Regions from separate parts of the Trichococcus flocculiformis genome, predicted to be linked through region 1. Evidence: predicted binding sites of a transcription regulator. Region 1 holds the regulator's gene; the other holds the start of a gene.

Region 1 (6,266 bases):
TGGGCACAAAATGGCAGCAGGCATGAGTCTTCCTGCTGCTGATTTAGCCGCTTTCTCTGAAAAGATCAACAACTATGCTGCTCGCTATCATGATGCAATCGTGCTGGGCGAATCCATTTATATAGACGCCATCTTGCCGCTTGCTGACGTCACCTTGCCGTTTTTGAAGGAATTGGAGTTGCTGAAACCATATGGTACCGACAATCCGAAGCCGATATTCGGCTTCCAAAATGTACCTTTGACAGACATCAGACAAATCGGTGCCGACAACAAGCATCTAAAGTTCAAGCTTAAGGATAAGGAGCTCTTTCTGGATGTGATCGGCTTCAATAAGGGGAGCATCAGCAATCATTTGAATGAGGCGGATGTCGTTTCCCTAATCGGCGAGCTTTCAATTAATGTTTGGCGGGACAGCGCGAAGCCTCAACTGCAGTTGAGGGACATTAAAAATAAACATGTTCAGTTTTTTGACAAAAGGAGTTCGGTCATCCAAGAATCGGTATTGGCTGTGGAAGATGCCTTGTATCTATTTTCGACTTCCAACATCATGAAACAATTTTATGAGCGTATTCCAAGCAGTTCGAATGCGGCCTTGCTCACAGACAATACAGTGGATGCCTTGCAGGCCGTCAGCGCCAAGAATCTCGTGCTCTTCGAATGTCCTTTGAAGCTGAACCTTTTGGCGAATCTCCTGAAGAGTAATCAGTTCGAAAATGTGTATGTCGTCTCTCATGAATCGAATGGCGTATACGCAGATGGCGTTCCTCCTAAAGACCAGTTTGCAAAATTTTACCAGTATATCCGTTCGCATAAGGATATCGACGTGAGAAATCGATTAGATGCTTTGGCAGAATATTTAAAAATCAAGAAAAATCTTGCCATTTTCATGATTCAAGTGTTTTTGGAGGCGGGATTTGTTACAATAGACAATGGTTTCATCAATGAGGTCAAGAATCCCGTCAAAAGGGCTTTGGCTGATACACAAGTATACAAAGATCGCCTGCAGAAAATGGAAGCTGAAAAAATATTCATCTACAGCCCGTTTTCGCAACTGACAAAATGGTTGAATGAACAGATGATGGTTCAATAATTAGGAGGAACATAAAAATGGATTTAAAAAAATATATTGCTGACGTAAAAGATTTTCCGGAACAAGGCATCATTTTCCGCGATATTTCCCCTTTGATGGCAAATGGCGAAGCCTATCGTTATTCAATCAAGGAAATCGTGAAATATGCTCAAGACTTGAATGTTGATAAAGTAGTCGGACCTGAAGCGCGTGGCTTCATGGTCGGTTGCCCTGTGGCTGTGGAATTAGGCTGCGGATTCGCGATGGCCCGCAAAAAAGGCAAATTGCCCCGCGAAACAGTTGAAGTATCCTACGGGCTGGAATACGGGAAAGCGACATTGCAACTGCATCAAGATGCCATCTTGCCTGGCGATAAAGTGCTGGTCTGTGATGATTTGTTGGCTACTGGCGGCACTACAGCCGCGACTATAGAATTGGTTGAAAAATTAGGCGGAGAAGTTGTGGGCTTGGCGTTCTTGATCGAGTTGCTGGATTTAAAGGGCAGAGATCTGATCCAAGGGTATGACATCTTCACGCTGATGGAATACTAAGAGAAGTAATCCTAAATAAGCATAGACACGCAAAAAGGCTGCCGGTTGGCAGCCTTTTTGCGTCAGTTGGAGGACTGTTCTTTAAATGATGTGGTTCCGGTACAGGCCGACTACTTTACCCAGGATGAGGACAGAATCCAGGATGATCGGATCCATGCTCGAATTTTCAGGTTGCAGACGATAGTAGTTATTTTCTTTGTAGAAACGTTTGCAGGTCGCTTCATCATCGTCCGTCATGGCTATGACGATATCTCCGTTTTCAGCCGTGTTCTGTTTTCTGACAATGACGGAGTCGCCATCGAAGATGCCGGCATCGATCATGCTTTCTCCGCGGATTTTCAACATGAATAAAGATCCCGCATTGGATTGCAGATCCGGGGGAACCGGGAAATAGTCGGTTGCTTCTTCTACGGCAAGTATGGGCGCTCCGGCTGTGACAGTACCCAACAACGGCATTTTATCTGATAGGATCCCCAATTTGTCCAGACCTGCTTGGGTCAATTCTATCGCACGGGGTTTTGTAGGATCCCGCTGGATAAAACCATTTTTTTCAAGACGCGACAGATGGCCATGAACCGTAGATGTAGATGACAGTTTTACCGCATTTCCGATTTCCCTTACGGTCGGCGGGTAGCCCTTTTCCTGGACTTCTTCATAAATGTATTGAAGCACTTCAATTTGGCGTGAATCTTTATTTTTAACCATGAGATCATCATCTCCGTAATCCTATATTTATATCGTTTAGGATACCATTAATCCCTCAAAAAATCAAACAGATGTTCGCATGTTCTTTGAAAATTATGTTAGAATATGCCTAGTATTGCCACAAATACAGCAAATGTTGAAGCGTTTTCCAAAAATCGCTAAATTTATCCGTGATTGCTATTTCTTTTTCTCATAATCTTTAGTACAATTAATGAATGAATGCTTTGGAAAGGGGGATGAATACGTGTCAACAACAGCATGGGTAATGATGGTTATTTTAGGAATAGTAATAGGAGCGGTTGGCGGATTTTTCCTTGCAAGACGTTATATGGTAAAATATTTTGAAGAAAATCCACCGATCAATGAAGAAATGTTGCGTTCTATGATGATGCAGATGGGTCAAAAACCATCCGAAAGAAAAGTTAAACAAATTATGGCTTCGATGAAAGCACAATCAACAAAGAAAAAGAAATAGACTAATGAAATAATATACAAAATGTGGATCTTTACGGTTCCACATTTTTATTTTGTCTGAATAAACGCAAGAAAGGGGAAATATCCGTGAGTATTTTCAAAAAATTGAGTTGGTTTTTTCGTCAGGAATGGAAAGCCTATTTTGTGGGCGTCTTTTTCCTGATCATTGTGGCGATACTTCAGGTTGTATCGCCGCGCATCGTCGGAATCATTATCGATGAAATTGCACTTGGCACGTTAACGATGGCTTCTTTGTGGAAGTGGACAGTGATCATATTGATAGCGGGCGTGCTGCAGTACCTCTTCCGTTATATTTGGAGGATGAAGATTTGGGGAACTTCAGCAGAACTGGAAAAGATACTTCGGTCAAGATTGTTCAAGCATTTCACCGAAATGGATGCTGTCTTCTTCCAAAAGTACAGGACAGGCGATCTGATGGCGCATGCGACGAATGATTTGAATGCCATCCGCATGGTCGCCGGCGCAGGTATCCTGACATTGGCAGATTCAATTTCTTCAGGCGGGATCACGCTCTTTACGATGTTCTTCTTGATCGATTGGCGTTTGACGCTCATTGCTATGATCCCATTGCCGGCTTTGACGTTGGTGTCACGAATCCTCGGACAAAAGATGCATAAACGATTCCGCAAAGCACAGGCCGCTTTCTCGAGTTTGAATGACAAAACGCAAGAGAGCGTATCCGGCGTCAAAGTCATCAAAACTTTTGGTGAAGAAGAAGAGGATATTCGTGATTTCGAAGCAATGACAAAAGATGTCGTTGCAAAAAATAAATCTGTCTATCTGGTTGATGCCTTATTTGATCCAGCTATCCAACTTATTTTAGGACTTTCATTTGCGCTGACAATCATATTCGGAGGTCGCTTTGTCGTGGAAGGCAGCATCAGTATCGGTCAGTTGGTTTCGTTCATCAGTTACATCGGAATGATGGCGTGGCCAATGTTGGCAGTGGGTAGGCTTTTCAATGTACTTGAGCGAGGCAGTGCCAGTTATAGCAGGATTGATGAGCTTCTGAAGGAAAAATCAACGATCCAGGAGCAGAAAAATGCCATCCGGACTGTGGTTTCAGGCGATTTGGATTTTCAGGTATCCTCATTCAACTATCCAAACAGCAAAGAAATTAGCCTCCATGATGTCACCTTCCATTTAAAGCGGGGGCAAACGTTAGGGATTGTCGGCAGAACTGGATCGGGCAAAAGTACGATTTTCCGTCTGCTGTTGCGTGAGTATGACCAATATACAGGCAGCATCAACTACAATGGGATCGATATTCGCGATTATTCATTGGATGCATTGCTGAGCGGAATCGGTTACGTTCCCCAAGACAACTTTCTGTTTTCTTCTGACGTCAGGGAAAATATCCGTTTCGCTGATCCATCCATCAGCCAGCAAAAGGTGGAGGAGGCAGCGCGCTTGACGGCCATTCATCATGATATCCTTGGCTTCCCCGCTGGATACGATACGATGGTCGGCGAGAGAGGTGTTTCTCTGTCAGGTGGGCAAAAACAACGGATAGCGATTGCGCGAGCCTTAGTCACCGAACCAGAACTGCTTATTTTGGATGATTCTTTATCTGCTGTGGACGCGAAAACCGAAGAAGCAATCTTGACGGGACTCAAGCAACAACGAGTCGATCAGACAACAATCATCGCAGCCCATCGGATCAGCAGTGTGATGCATGCGAATGAAATCATCGTTCTTGATGAAGGACGCATCGTCGAACGCGGGACTCATCATGAGTTAATGGAATTGAACGGGTGGTACCGAAGAATGTATGAGAAACAACAACTCGAAACAAAATTGGAAGGGAAGGATGAAGCATGAGTGGATCAGCATGGTCTAAGACAATCCCATTGAAGGAACAGCTACGGGTAATCAAAAGAATTTTCCGATTTGCCCATCCTTTTCGTTATCAATTTTTCATCGCCTTGCTTTTCAGTATCGCGTTATCGTTGGTGAATGTTGTGGCCCCGCGAATCATCCAAATTTATATGGATGATTATCTGGCTGTGGGCGATGTCACGACCAATATCAGTCTGTTTTTTGCGATGGCCTATCTGGGATCCATACTGCTGAAGATGTTAGTCACTTATCTGCAGCGTTATATATTCAGCATGGCATCCGAACAAACTGTCGAGAATATCCGAAATGCTGTTTTCCGTAAAATCAATCAATTGGGGATGCGTTATTATGATACAACTCCAGCTGGTTCGATTGTGTCTCGCGTCACCAATGACACAGAAACCATCAAAGAATTCTGGAATGTGTTTTTGGCTTTGGCAGAAGGGATTTTCAGCATCATTACCGTGTTCATCGCCATGTGGACATTGGACAAGCAGATTTCCTTGCTCTTCATCGTTTTTGTCCCGATAATGGCAGGTCTGATTTGGTATTATCAAAAATACAGCACACGTGTTTACCGGACGATGCGTGAAAGACTGAGCCAGCTGAATACGAAATTAAATGAATCCATTTCCGGTATGGCAATCATTCAGCAGTTCCGCCAAGAAAAACGTCTGCGCGCAGAATTTGATGCAATCAATGATGATTACAGTAAAGGTCGCGTAGCGATGGTCCAGATGAATGCTTTGATGTTGATGCCGGTCGTCAACCTATTGCAGGCAATTGCTTTGGCGATTGTCCTTTGGTTATTTGGCTACCAGACTTTGAACGGCGTTGTGGAGTTGGGGGTCATCTATGCATTCACTACCTATATCCAAAATTTCTTCCGTCCTATGGGAATGATGATGGACAACCTCAGCGCCCTTCAGGACGGTATCGTCTCCAGTTCCAGGGTCCTGAGTGTATTGGATAACGCCGAATTGGCGCCAAATCAACCCGCAGATTCGGAATTGGAGATCAGTCAGGGCAGAATCGAATTTAAAGATGTATCTTTCTCTTATGACGGGAAACAGGATGTGCTGAAAGGCATCAGCTTTACAGCCAATCCGGGTGAAACGGTAGCGTTGGTCGGGCATACCGGCAGCGGTAAAAGCTCGATCATCAATGTGTTGCTGCGTTTTTACGAATTCGAGAAGGGCGATATTTTGATTGATGGGAAATCGATAAAGGCATATCCAATCGAGGAAATTCGTTCGAAAATAGGTTTGGTCCTTCAAGATTCTTTCCTTTTTTACGGGGATATCTCGCATAATATCCGATTGATGAATAAGGACTACACCGATCGGGATATAGAGGCTGCGGCTGCGTTTGTGCATGCCGATTCATTCATAGAGTCGCTTCCCGGAGGTTACCACGCAAAAGTGATTGAACGAGGAGCCAGCTATTCAAGCGGCGAGCGGCAATTGATTTCGTTTGCCCGTACGATTTTACGGGATCCAAAAGTGCTCATCCTCGATGAGGCAACAGCCAATATCGACACCGAAACGGAGCTGTTGATCCAAGAAAGCATGCGCAAGATGCGTGAAGGCCGAACAACGATTGCGATC
Region 2 (6,266 bases), 1.4 Mb from region 1:
ATTGCACGGCCGCCTTCCAATAGGCTGACTGCCCGCACGAGTGAGCGGAATCCGTATTTTTTGCGGATCGAATCGACAATCAGATCCTTCTTTTGCTCGTTTACTTGTTCATCAGGCTCCTGAAACAGGTCCAGCTGCAGAAAATCCGTGTAGATCAGATTTCCGGCACCCACGCCGACGTTCCGGATCGACTGGTCTTTGTAATGCTGGTCAAAAATCATCAGGATATGTGTAACCAACTCACTGGATGCGTTGGTGGGCGGGATTTTCAGCTGCTGATGGAAGCCGGTCCGGCCCAGCTGATCGATGTAGTTGATGCTGTAGCCGATGCTCAGACTCACAAGCTGGGTCTTGGCGCCGGATTTACGCAGACGTGTCGCCACCTGGTCGGCCATTTCGATCAAGACGATTTCGATTTCCGATCGGACCACGTAATCCTTGTTGAGCACCTGTGAATTGCCGATGGATTTCGAGCTGACTTTGACTTTTTCGCCCAGAAAGCTGCGGTCGATCCCCCAACTGTGAGCATACAGCTGCGCGCCGATGACGCCGAGCTTGCTCTTCAAATAATAGTAATTGGTGTGCGCCAAGTCATGGATCGAGGAGATGCCCAACTGGTTGAGCCGCAGTTGGGTCCGTTTGCCGATGCCCCAAAAATCGGTCATGTCCGGGATTTTCCAGACGGTATCGGGTATATCCGGATAACGCCATTCCGCGATCATATCCGGCTGATGCTTGGCCGCGTTATCGAGCGCCAACTTAGCCAGCAGCGGGTTATCGCCGATGCCGATTGTTGTGTAGATGCCGGTCGTCTGCAATACGTCGGCCTGGATGAGTTTGGCCATTTCGTAAGCCGAGTTTTTCCCGAAAAGTTTCTGGGTACCGGTGATATCGACAAAACTCTCGTCAACTGAATAGACATGGTGATTGTCTTCATCCGCATACTTCTTGTAGATGTTGTTGATTTCAGTATTTTTCTGCATGTACAACCGCATCTGTGGCGCTGCAATCACCAGTCCCGGCGGATAGGGGAAGGGCAAGTCCCTGGCCCGGCTGATGTTCGATATCCCATACGCCTTTTTGGCGGCCGGGGAGGAAGCCAAGATCAATCCGCTGCCGCGCTCTTTCGGGTCGGCTGAGGGATAGCTCATGACAACCAACTTTGTTTCGAGCGGATGCAGCCCGCGCCGCACGCATTCCACGCTCGCATAGAAGGATTTGCAGTCGATGCAAAGGATATCGCGACTGGGTTCCTTCGCATAATCAAAAACCAATTCCGTTTCATACATAAAAATCGTCTCCAATCTCTATGTCCCTATTATACGAACGTGTGTTTGGTTTTGTAAAGCGAACAGTGAAAAATATTTTTGGGAAATGATAAAAGAAATATGAAAAAACAGGGAAGCTCCCCAAAAAGGAAGTTTCCCTGTTATATATGTTAAAAATGCTGAACCATGATCTGCACAATCCAACTCATGCATATAAGTACAAAAACGCTTATGCCACAAAACATACTGATCCGGTTATTTTGTTTGATTGCCCCCAATGCCATAGCCGCGCTACTTAATATCAGAAGTAGATGGACTTTATTTGAGAAAGGCAATGGTTGGCGAGGTATTACCACGAAATATAGAAGGAAGAGAAGGAATGCTGCCGTATACATAAACAAGTAGATTTTTTTCATGGCCTCTCCTTTATACATGGGATCAGAGCGTGTGAATGTAAAGCATAAACAAACTCAACACATACGAAACATAAACAAGACTGAACAGCGACATAAAAACAGTATCAATTATTTTTGTTAAAAGTGTATTACTGGAGTCCACCCTGTGATCATCAAGATTACCATTTAAAACTAGAGTAGGGATGAGCAGATACAGGACACGTTAAACGGTCAGACAATCAATTTATAGTTTTCAACGTGGTAAACCTTATCCGCTATATTCAGAATACGTTCATCATGAGTTGCAATGATGATTATTTTTCCTTTATGTGCCGCTTCTTTGAAAGTTTCTATGACAAAATCAAAATTTTTCGCATCCAAGTTCGTAGTGGGTTCGTCAGCTAAGATAATGGGTGGATCTAAAATCAGACTTCGGACTATCGCAACCCGTTGTTTTTGACCGCCAGAAATATTCTTTACTTTGCTATGGAGAATTTCTGTTAAGTCAAATTTATCCGACAAATATATTGCTCTTTCTTTTGCCGCTTCCGTATCCATAGTTGCATTATAAAATGAAGGCAAAATGATGTTTTCCAGAACACTGTAGTCATCTATTAATGCAAAGTCTTGTAATATATAGCCTATCGTTTGATTTCTGAATGCACTCATTTGTTCGTCATTTTTTGGAAAGATTTCTTGGTTTTGATAATAATAGTTTCCCGAATCAAAGCTTTTTATGCCAGCGATAATATCAAGAAAAGTGGACTTGCCAATTCCCGATTGGCCCATAAGCAATACTATTTCGCCTGTAGCAGCCTCAAAATCAGCATTTTGAAATATCACTTTATCTTTGTATTTTTTTGTAATGTCCTTTAGGCTAAGCATCCAATATCCCCCCCATCTTCTTTTTGATGATCAGATTTGAAAAAATGAGTAAGCTAGCGTTTAACAAAAGAAGATAAAGATAATCAACAGGCAAAATGTGGAAACCTGAGGAATAAGCGAACACTAGGAATACCATAAAAGAGACATTAACCGGAAGCATCAGTAAAAGCTTGAAATTATTCGTTATCTTTCGATTTGTCAGCCCCATCACGCGATGTAATCTAATATCCTGTTGGAATATTTTAAGGCTGGAAGAGATGATCCAATATACAATCAAAAGTCCAAAAGACATAAAGACCAACGATAAGGCAAGGCCAAAAATGAAGTTGCCAAAATAATAATTGAATTCTTCACGGAATTTTTCATTTAAGGAATTTAATCCGATTCGAAAATCTAACGTTTCGGCAGATTTTTCAATGTCATTCGTGACGGATTGTTCTATATTGAGAATGAGTATGTCATTCATGAACGTTGCATCAATAAAATCTTTTCGTATTTCGCTATTTAACATTTCTTTCGTGACAGGTGTTAAGTTCTCTTTGTCCATTTTCGCACTTGAATCAGATAGATAACTTTGTTTACCACTATAAAGATTGGGTTTTCCATCAGAATCAAAAAAACTATTTTCCAGAAACTGTAAAATACGATCCTGTTCACTTTGTGAATACGGTTGAATCACATTATGCTCATCTGCTGAAGGCTGAAAATGAAGCTCATAAACATCGTCGGCGCTTTTTTCCTTCAAAGAAACCAATAAAGGCATTTGCCGTATCAGCTGAGTAGTTTCGTTCCAAAGAAAGAGATTCATTAGAAAGGTTGTTAAAAACAGTAATACAAACAGAAAAAACCTTTTCCTCATAATCAAGCTGTTTATTTTTTTCATATTATTTTCCTCAACAATACGGATAAAGTGGTTATTTTTAGAACAAGTAAGACAACAGCAATCATACATAAATGTATTGTTTGAGCAATATCACGATTTTTTAACACAATCCAGGAAAAAATTTCAAATAGAATCACAGCAAGAAATTGAGTCGATCCATTTAAAATAAAGCTGTCTACCATTTCCTTTTTCCGGGATTTGCCTACTATAAAATTAATTCTAATTTCCTTTTTATTAGACAGTACAATAACTGTAAATACAGCAAGATTGATAAACATCAAAAACAAAATAAACAAGACTGCTCTGCTTTGATCTTGAAAAAGTAAAAACATGCCTATTAGAATGATCGTGTATAGGTTCAATACCGCAATGGATATGTTTGTTTTTTTGGGCATAGTTATCCTCACTTTACTTTTCTTTTTCAGAAGAGGTTACCAAAGAAGCGATTTTAAGGAAAACTATTAGCAGGAAGCCACCCAGGAAAAAGGTTGTATAAAACTTAGTTTCGCCGTATTCAAAAATGAGTCTGGAAGAAAATAAAGCAGCTACAATGCAGTAAATGAATACGAAAAGAAGGTACTTATTCTTTTTGAGATAGTCTAGGGCACCACGATTTCGTTTTTTTCGGGGGAATTGCATAATCTGACATCCTCTCAAAAAAAAAATTTAAATAAGGCGTTACATTTCAAAAATACCAAGTGGCAATTGAGTTGATTGCTGATTTACTTATCGCTATCGAATGAATGCAACAATGTCACAAGGCCTTCGCTTATTCCCCAAACTGCGATTAAAGAAAAAATGCACTTCATGATGTAAATGGACAGATAGAAACTCTCAGAATAGTTCTCATCGCCCATTGTATGAATCATTAGGATCGGCAACAAACCAATCACAATACTTTTTACTGTGGTAATGATAAAAATTGCAATTCTCATTGTATGTCCTCCCACATATGTATGTATAAGTTTTTTAATTCAGTCTAAATGGACTTCCTAACTATTTTCTTTATTCTGAATATACTTTGTAATGAGTAGGTAATAATAAAAAGCAAGACCAATCAGAAGGATTAAGATTAAAAAATAGCCATATTTCACTCCTGAAAAAAATACTAATCCTTGACTAACGATAGGTGATAAAAAAAGCGCTATCAGAAAGATTAGTTCAAGCTCTAATAAAATTAGGATTCTTATACTTTTAACCTTTAGTGAAAAAGCATAGGTAAAAATAATTAAGGACAGAAAGATTAACATTAGAACATTATCGGATAAGAAGCGTAAACCCGTTACAGGCTGAACGGTTAGTGTTGCCGGATCTGGAACTAAAATCCAAGGCATAAACAGAGTAGTAAATAAAAATAAATAAATTACGGAAACTAAATTAGTTTTAATAAAATTCATTTCCTATCAGCCCCTTACCTCTAATTTGTTTGCAAAGAAATTACTTAAGAACCATCCCGCCACTTTGGAAAAGGATATTTTGAACTGTCATCGTCCATTGAGAGGAGTTCCTTTTTAATGACAAAGTATTATCAGTATAATAGTAGCATGCACTTATATGCTCTTTTTATCCCAGAAAGTATGCGCTGAGTAAAGCAAGCGGTCCTTGCATCCATACAAAAACAAGATATTTGTTACAATAGTATCATGAAAAATGTATAAATAATAATATATTTATATGATGAGCTTGCTTTTGGTCCATGAATCCATTTTTCCGGACTAAACCGTCAGCTATTCAAAAAAGAGCAAAAAGTCATTTTATCATAGACTTTTCGCTCTTTTTCGCCGTTTGAGTCATAGGGCTCTCAATAGAATTTTTCCTTTAATAATAGCTAATCAGAATACTGATAAGTCTTAGTCTATCTATTCCTTCAAATGCCTGTACAGTATTTTCATCCAGAAAATCAGAAGGGAGCTCAAAAGTCAGGAAGTAAAAAATAGAATAGTAGAGTGAATCAGTGCCAGTCCTAGTATCCAGGCTGCGGCAAAAGAAAGGAGAGTCCATCCCCGATTTTTACCTTTCTTACTTTCTTCAATACCGATTGTGATTACTAGCAAACCCGCACAGAACATACTGAGATTCTGGTAGGCAAAATTCTTAGTGAGTAAACTATAAGCGCCTAAAAGGAAAACTGTGATGGAGAGGATAGCTTTTATAATCTTTATATTCTTCATAGGACCTCTTACTTTCTTTTTCTAGTTATTATACGAAAAATGTACTTTCCGTATAATAACATGATTTATAGATATTTTTTATCTATGTCTTTACTTTAGGCTAAATGGAAGGGATTTAAAAGCAACCAGTGGCTTACATCTTCGCACTTTTCAGGTGCATGTGCCAATAGTAACTGCTGGCTGCTAATTTGTGCCTAATCGATTTCTGGTAAAAAGGGGCAATATACCTTATCATGAAGGAAATGGGTTTAAAGGAGCGTATGGAATGTTACTAGGAGAAAAATTGAAGGAAACGCGGCAGAACAAGGGGCTTTCCCAAAGTACAGTAGCTGAACATCTGAATATTAGCCGCCAGTCCATATCCAAATGGGAAAATAATAGCAGCTACCCTGATTTGGATAATCTGGTCCGCTTAAGTGAGTATTATGAAATCTCGATAGATGACCTCTTGAAGGAAAATCAAGGATTAAAAACAAAGATAGCCGAGAATAATTTTAAAATTAAGGATTCCCAACAGAAGCTCGACCATATCCGGTCTGGTCACGAACGGGACGAGGGATTGGCTTTATTAATTATTTCTCTCATTGGCTGTTTAGTCACACCTTTAGGAATCCTGATTGCGCCGATTGTGCTAAAAAGAAACAAAGCAACAAACACTTTCCAT

What was found. The regulator LexA, encoded in region 1, represses DNA repair genes until DNA is damaged. The targets are predictions, from matches to a motif close to CNAACANNTGTTNG.
Region 2: a site for LexA is predicted at 1,324-1,337, ahead of ACKPCD_RS01415 (Y-family DNA polymerase). Genes of this name have one in related genera too.

What each region holds. Positions count from the first base shown of each region.
Region 1 is NZ_OY759718.1:1,949,160-1,955,425, reverse strand. It holds gene recJ (single-stranded-DNA-specific exonuclease RecJ) at 1-1,090, shown strand, start outside; gene ACKPCD_RS09260 (adenine phosphoribosyltransferase) at 1,108-1,620, shown strand; gene lexA (transcriptional repressor LexA) at 1,702-2,325, opposite strand; gene ACKPCD_RS09250 (YneF family protein) at 2,570-2,800, shown strand; gene ACKPCD_RS09245 (ABC transporter ATP-binding protein) at 2,887-4,641, shown strand; gene ACKPCD_RS09240 (ABC transporter ATP-binding protein) at 4,638-6,266, shown strand, end outside.
Region 2 is NZ_OY759718.1:211,421-217,686, reverse strand. It holds gene ACKPCD_RS01415 (Y-family DNA polymerase) at 1-1,289, opposite strand, end outside; gene ACKPCD_RS01410 (ABC transporter ATP-binding protein) at 1,895-2,548, opposite strand; gene ACKPCD_RS01405 (hypothetical protein) at 2,541-3,431, opposite strand; gene ACKPCD_RS01400 (hypothetical protein) at 3,428-3,826, opposite strand; gene ACKPCD_RS01395 (hypothetical protein) at 4,154-4,366, opposite strand; gene ACKPCD_RS01390 (hypothetical protein) at 4,424-4,828, opposite strand; gene ACKPCD_RS01385 (hypothetical protein) at 5,351-5,602, opposite strand; gene ACKPCD_RS01380 (helix-turn-helix domain-containing protein) at 5,868-6,266, shown strand, end outside.